2 regions of the Kluyvera sp. CHPC 1.2972 genome follow, and region 1 is predicted to be linked to the other one. Evidence: predicted binding sites of a transcription regulator. Region 1 holds the regulator's gene; the other holds the start of a gene.

The links. Region 1 encodes sigma-54, which starts transcription at its own class of promoters, with help from an activator protein. Its sites were predicted from a motif close to GTTGGCACANNTTTCGCTNT; they were not measured.
Region 2: the regulator sigma-54 is predicted to act here: its motif matches at 1,927-1,946, upstream of norV (anaerobic nitric oxide reductase flavorubredoxin).

Annotation. Positions count from the first base shown of each region.
Region 1 covers NZ_JAPKIB010000004.1:60,009-63,422, forward strand. Annotated here, with positions in the region: gene rapZ (RNase adapter RapZ) at 1-300, opposite strand, end outside; gene ptsN (PTS IIA-like nitrogen regulatory protein PtsN) at 334-822, opposite strand; gene hpf (ribosome hibernation promoting factor) at 878-1,165, opposite strand; gene rpoN (RNA polymerase factor sigma-54) at 1,188-2,621, opposite strand; gene lptB (LPS export ABC transporter ATP-binding protein) at 2,667-3,392, opposite strand; gene lptA (lipopolysaccharide ABC transporter substrate-binding protein LptA) at 3,399-3,414, opposite strand, start outside.
Region 2 covers NZ_JAPKIB010000010.1:54,952-58,365, forward strand. Annotated here, with positions in the region: gene norW (NADH:flavorubredoxin reductase NorW) at 1-434, opposite strand, end outside; gene norV (anaerobic nitric oxide reductase flavorubredoxin) at 431-1,879, opposite strand; gene norR (nitric oxide reductase transcriptional regulator NorR) at 2,071-3,414, shown strand, end outside.

The sequences.
Region 1 (3,414 bases):
GCGGGTATCGCTGTAGCGACGAATCAGGGTGTTGCGATCGGCATCAAGGAACAGCAGCTGCGGAGAGAAGTTATCCGGCAGGTTTTCCATGGCCCGCTCAAAGATTTCGGGTGATTCGGGCATGTTACGCACGTCGATGCTGACGGCGGCCGATATTTCCCGGTCGGCGAGCGTTTTTGCCAGTTCTGGCAGCAGCACGACCGGCAGGTTATCGACGCAGTAGAAACCCATGTCTTCCAGCGCGCGTAAGGCGACCGATTTTCCCGAGCCAGAGCGGCCGCTGACGATCATCAGTACCATGTACCGTTTCTCCTCAGTACGATGTGATGTCCATTATGCATCATCGTGAGTTTCCGTATCGGTGATGATTTGATACAGCTCTTCGTCGCTCTGCGCAGCGCGCAGACGACGGCAAATGGTTTTATCCGCCAGACGTTTTGCCACCAGGGACAGCGTGTGCAGGTGGGTTTTGGTCTGGTCTGCCGGCACCAGGAGCGCAAAGAGTAAATCGACGGGCTGATTGTCGATAGCATCAAAGGCGATCGGGGTTTCCAGCTGCACAAACACGCCAACCGCGCGCAGCGTATCCTCTTCCAGCTTGCCGTGAGGAATGGCGATACCGTTACCAATACCGGTACTCCCCATCTTCTCGCGGGTCAAAATCGCCTCAAAGACCACCTGCGGAGGCAGGCTCAGCTGTTTTGCCGCCAGTTCGCTGATGATTTCCAGCGCGCGTTTCTTACTCTGACAGTGCACAGCACTGCGGGTACATTCCTGGTTAAGGACATTGCTCAGTTGAAGAGCCGAATCGTTATTTGTCATAATTTCACCTAAGCATCGCCCGGTATGCGGGCATATCGGGCGACTGCTCGGACAATCAATGTTGTTTTAGTTTGTCTTTATGCTTGTTTAACTGTCTCGCCAGTTTGTCGATCAAACCGTCGATGGCGGCGTACATATCCTTGCCTTCCGCGCTAGCATGAAGTTCGCCCCCGTTAACATGCAACGTTGCATCCGAGATGTGCGTCAATTTCTCCACCTTCAACACAATGTAGACCTGATTGATCCTCTCGAAATACTGTTCGAGCTTAACGAATTTCGCATTCACAAATTCGCGCATTGCATCGGTAATTTCGACGTTGTGTCCAGTGATGTTGAGTTGCATAGTGTCTTCCTTATCAGTGGTGTCAGACCAGTTGTTTACGCTGGTTAGACGGCGGAATGGATAAAGACTCTCGGTACTTTGCAACGGTACGCCGTGCCACCATGATACCCTGTTCAGAGAGCATGGTGGTCAGTTTACTGTCGCTCAGTGGTTTTGCGGGGTTCTCCGCGGCAATTAATTTCTTAACCAACGCGCGAATCGCCGTGGAAGAGGCTTCGCCGCCGCCCTCGGTACTCACGTGACTGGAGAAGAAATACTTAAGCTCGAAAATGCCTCGTGGGCTATGCAAATACTTTTGCGTGGTAACACGCGAAATGGTGGACTCGTGCATCTCGACGGTCTGGGCGATATCTGCCAGCACCATCGGTTTCATATACTCTTCGCCGAGATCGAAAAAGGCCTGCTGCTGTTCAACGATGCAGCGGCTGACCCGCAGCAGCGTATCGTTACGGCTCTCAAGGCTCTTAATCAGCCATTTTGCGTCCTGCAGGTTGCTGCGGATAAACTGGCTGTCGGCGTCGTTACGGGCATTGTTGCACATTCCCGCGTAGTGTTGGTTGATCTGCAGACGCGGTATGCTATCGGCGTTCAGCTCAACGACCCAGCGATCGTTCACCTTGCGCACCAGTACGTCTGGGATCACATACTCCGGTTCACCGGTCTGGATCGACTGGCCCGGACGTGGATCCAGCGACTGAATCAGATCCACCGCCTCTTTCAGCACGTCCTCTTTCAGCCGCGTGACGCGCATCAGTGAACGGAAATCGTGGTTGGCGAGCAGATCGAGATGATCGCTGATAATCAAACGGGCTTCAGCGATACGCGGCGTAGTGGGGGAGAACTGAGAAAGTTGGATCAGCAGGCAATCGCGGAGATCTTTGGCGGCGACGCCGACCGGATCGAAGCGTTGGATCCGCTTGAGCACGGCTTCCACTTCATCGAGGCCAACCTCTTCGTCACCAATGCCTTCAAGAATGTCTTCCACCGTGACGGTGAGGTAACCGGTATCGTCCACGGCGTCGACGATCGAGGTGGCAATCGCCCGGTCGGTATCGGTAAACGGCGTCAGCTCAACCTGCCACATCAGATAATCCTGAAGCGACTGGGTGGTTTCACCCTGATAAACCGGTAACTCATCGTCCTGATAATCAGCGCCGGTCCCGGAAGGGGTTCCGGCGGTATAGATCTCATCCCAACTGGCGTCGAGCGGCAGCTCTTCGGGCATATCGGGTTTTTCTAGCGCATCGACGCTGTCCAGCGTTTCGTTATCGACGGTTTCCTGAGTCTCTACTTCTTCGTGAAGATCGGTTTGCTCAAGCAGGGGATTGCTCTCCAGCGCTTGCTGGAGTTCCTGCTGAAGTTCCAGCGTAGACAGTTGCAGCAGACGGATTGCCTGTTGCAGCTGTGGCGTCATGGCAAGCTGTTGGCTGAGCCTTAATTGCAAACCTTGCTTCATGTTCAGAACGAATATCTCCCGCTAACGTCGTAAACCACTACCCTATCAGAGTCTGAAGTCTTCCCCAAGATACACGCGTTTAACATGTTCGTCTTGTAGGATCTCCTGAGGGGTACCGTGGGCAATCAGGTGCCCCTGGCTAACGATATAGGCCCGTTCACACACGGCCAGCGTTTCACGTACGTTGTGGTCGGTGATCAGCACGCCAAGGCCGCTGTCGCGGAGATGTTCGATAATGCGTTTGATATCGATAACGGAGATCGGGTCAACGCCAGCAAACGGTTCATCCAGCAGGATAAATTTCGGGTTTGCCGCCAACGCACGGGCGATTTCAACGCGGCGACGTTCACCGCCGGAAAGCGCTTGGCCAAGGCTGTCGCGCAGATGCTCGATGTGAAACTCTTCCATCAGCTCTTTGGCGCGGTCTTCACGCTGTTCGTTGCTGAGATCATCACGGATCTGCAGCACCGCCATCAGGTTGTCGTAGACGCTCAGGCGACGGAAGATGGAGGCTTCCTGCGGCAGATAGCCGATACCACGACGCGCGCGGGCGTGCAGCGGCAGCAGACTGATGTCTTCATCATCGATGATGATATTACCGGCATCACGAGGAACGATCCCGACCACCATGTAGAAGGTGGTGGTTTTGCCCGCGCCGTTTGGCCCAAGCAGACCCACAATCTCACCGGAATTCACGGTCAGACTGACATCTTCCACCACGCGGCGGCCTTTGTAGGCCTTCGCCAGATTTTTTGCAGTTAATGTCGCCATAACGAATTAGTTACTCTTATTC
Region 2 (3,414 bases), on a different contig from region 1:
AGCACGCGTCGGGCATCGCGCAGCGTACTTTGCGCGGCGCCGAACTCCTGTTGGCTGTTGAGGGTCAGCATCAGCGCCTTGCCCTGTACCGGCGGCACGATGGTTGACGCGCCCGTTGCCAGCACCAGCTTGTCGTACTGCCACTCATGGTTCTGGCTTTTCACCACATGCGCGTTGGCGTCGATGCCGGTCACCCAGGTCTGCGGGAACAGATTCAGGTTGTACTGCTCGGCGAACTCGCCTGCGGTTTGCAGGGTGAGGTCGGCGGCGGTTTGCCCCCGGCTCACCACGTGGCTTAAGTCCGGTTTGTTGTACTCGTCGATGCTGTCGGCGGCGATGAGCGTCAGTTTGACGCTCGCGTCGAGCTTACGAATATTCTTCACCAGCTGGCGGGCGGCGAAGCCCGAGCCGATGATCACGATGCCATGATTCATTTTGCCTCCGTCGCCATCACGTCAAAGACATCTTTCCCTAATGAACATTCCGGGCACAGGAAGTTATCCGGGACTTCGCTCCACGGGGTGCCTGGCTGGACGTCCTGGTTTGGTTCGCCTTTCGCCGGGTCGTAAACCCACTGGCATACGCTGCACTGCATGCTTGGGCCGAGGTCGGCTGCGGCAGCGGCGGCACAGGCGCAGGCCTCTTTCGCGGCGTCTGGTTTTGCCGTGGCTTGTGGCAGCGGAGCCAGTGCCCACTGACGGGCGATTTCACGACCGTGCTGACGGCATACTTCCAGCGCATCAATATCAGGACGCCATTTGGCTTTCAGGCTCAGGGACATTTCAAAGCCGGCATCCTGCAAACGGGTGGACAGACGGTCTACAGCGCCGCCGCTCCAGCCGTGAGAACCAAAGGCGCTCGCGCGTTTGTTACGGAAGCGCAGGCCGGTCATCTCTTCCACCAGGCCAGCGATTTTCGGCATCATCACGTTGTTCATGGTTGAAGTCCCCACCAGCACGCCTTTAGAACGGAAGACGTTGGTCAGAATTTCGTTTTTATCGCTGCGGGCGACGTTGAAGATTTTCACCGCCACGTTCGGGTCTACTTCGTTGATCCCCTGAGCAATCGCATCCGCCATCATGCGGGTGTTGTTGGACATGGTGTCGTAGAAGAGGGTGATACGGTCTTCCTGATAGTCCGCCGCCCATTTCAGATACAGTTCCACAATCTGGGTTGGGTTTTCACGCCATACCACACCGTGGGAGGTGGCAATCATATCAACCGGCAGGTTGAAGCCGAGGATCTCGGTGATTTTTGGCGTCACCAGACGGCTGAACGGGGTCAGGATGTTGGCGTAGTAGCGCTGGCACTGTTCGAACAGTTCGGTCTGGTCAACTTCGTCGTTGAACAGGCGTTCGTCGCAGTAGTGCTGACCGAAGGCATCGTTACTGAACAGCACCGCGTCGCCGGTCATGTAGGTCATCATGCTGTCAGGCCAGTGCAGCATCGGGGTTTCAACGAAGATCAGTTGTTTGCCGTTACCGATGTCCAGGCTGTCGCCGGTTTTCACCACGTGGAAGTTCCACTCCGGGTGATGGTGGTGGCCGTTGATGGAGTCAATGGCGTTGGCGGTGCAGTAGATTGGGGTGTCCGGAATCTGCGACATCAGTTCGGTCAGCGCACCGGCGTGGTCTTCTTCGGCGTGGTTAATGATGATGTAGTCGATATCAGCCAGGTCGATTTCGCCGCGCAGGTTCTGCACGAATTCACGGCTGAATTTATGGTCGACGGTATCAATCAGGACGTTTTTCTCTTCACGGATAAGGTAGCTGTTGTAGCTGCTGCCGCGCAGCGTTTTGTATTCGGTACCGTGGAAATCACGTACTTCCCAATCACGTTGACCAACCCAATGAATGTTATTTTTAACCAGAATAGACATAGCAACCTCAATTAATTCAGCGTTTTTTCAAAAAAGATGTATTGCTAATTGCAGGTTGTGTGCCAACTTTGTAATTATTTGATTTTGCTGGATTAATTAATTTATGCCTCTTTGTTGTTAGTCAAAATGACTATGCTTGATATTGTCAATATGACATTATGCATTGTCAAAATGACTGTAAGAGGTACGCCATGAGCTTTTCCGTTGATGTGCTGGCTGGCATTGCTATCGAACTCCAGCGCGGCGTCGGCCATCAGGACCGATTTCAGCGTCTGATCACCACGCTGCGCCAGGTGCTGGAGTGCGATGCCTCCGCGCTGCTGCGCTATGACGCGCGGCAGTTTATTCCGCTGGCGATTGATGGGCTGGCGAAAGACGTGCTCGGCAGGCGCTTTACCCTCGAAGGGCATCCGCGGCTGGAGGCGATTGCCCGCGCGGGCGACGTGGTGCGTTTCCCGGCGGATAGCGACTTGCCGGACCCGTACGATGGCCTGATCCCCGGCCAGGAGAGCCTGAAAGTCCACGCCTGCATCGGGCTGCCGCTGTTTGCCGGGCAGAACCTGATTGGCGCACTGACCCTCGACGGTATGTCGCCGGACCAGTTTGATGTATTCAGCGATGAAGAGCTACGGCTGATTGCCGCGCTGGCGGCGGGAGCGCTCAGCAATGCGCTGCTGATTGAACAGCTTGAAAGCCAGAACATGCTGCCGGGCGCGCCGACCGACTTCGAGCAGGTGAAAGAGACGCAGATGATCGGTCTGTCGCCGGGCATGATGCAGCTGAAAAAAGAGATTGAGATTGTCGCCGCTTCCGACCTGAACGTACTGATAAGCGGCGAAACCGGCACCGGGAAAGAGCTAGTGGCAAAGGCGATTCACGAAGGCTCGCCGCGCGCAGTCAGCCCGCTGGTTTACCTGAACTGCGCCGCGCTGCCGGAGAGCGTGGCCGAGAGTGAGCTGTTTGGTCACGTCAAAGGGGCGTTTACCGGGGCTATCAGCAACCGCAGCGGCAAGTTTGAGATGGCCGATAACGGCACGCTGTTCTTAGATGAAATTGGCGAGCTGTCGCTGGCGCTACAGGCCAAGCTGCTGCGCGTGCTGCAGTATGGCGATATTCAGCGCGTCGGGGATGACCGCAGCCTGCGCGTCGATGTGCGGGTGTTGGCTGCGACCAACCGCGACCTGCGCGAAGAGGTGCTGGCCGGTAATTTCCGCGCCGACCTGTTCCATCGCTTGAGCGTATTCCCGCTGTCCGTGCCGCCGCTGCGCGAACGGGGTGACGACGTGGTGCTGCTGGCGGGTTACTTCTGTGAGCAGTGTCGGCTGCGGCTCGGATTGTCGCGAGTGGTATTAAGCAGCGGCGCGCGGGCGCATCTGCAAAGCTACGGCTGGCCGGGTAACGTGCGCGAGCTTGAGCACGCGGTACACCGTGCGGTGGTGCTGGCGCGGGCAACCACGCGCAGCAACGGTGAAGTGGTGCTGGAAGCGCAGCATTTTTCGTTCCAGGAAGGTACACCGACGGAAACAGTCGTAGAG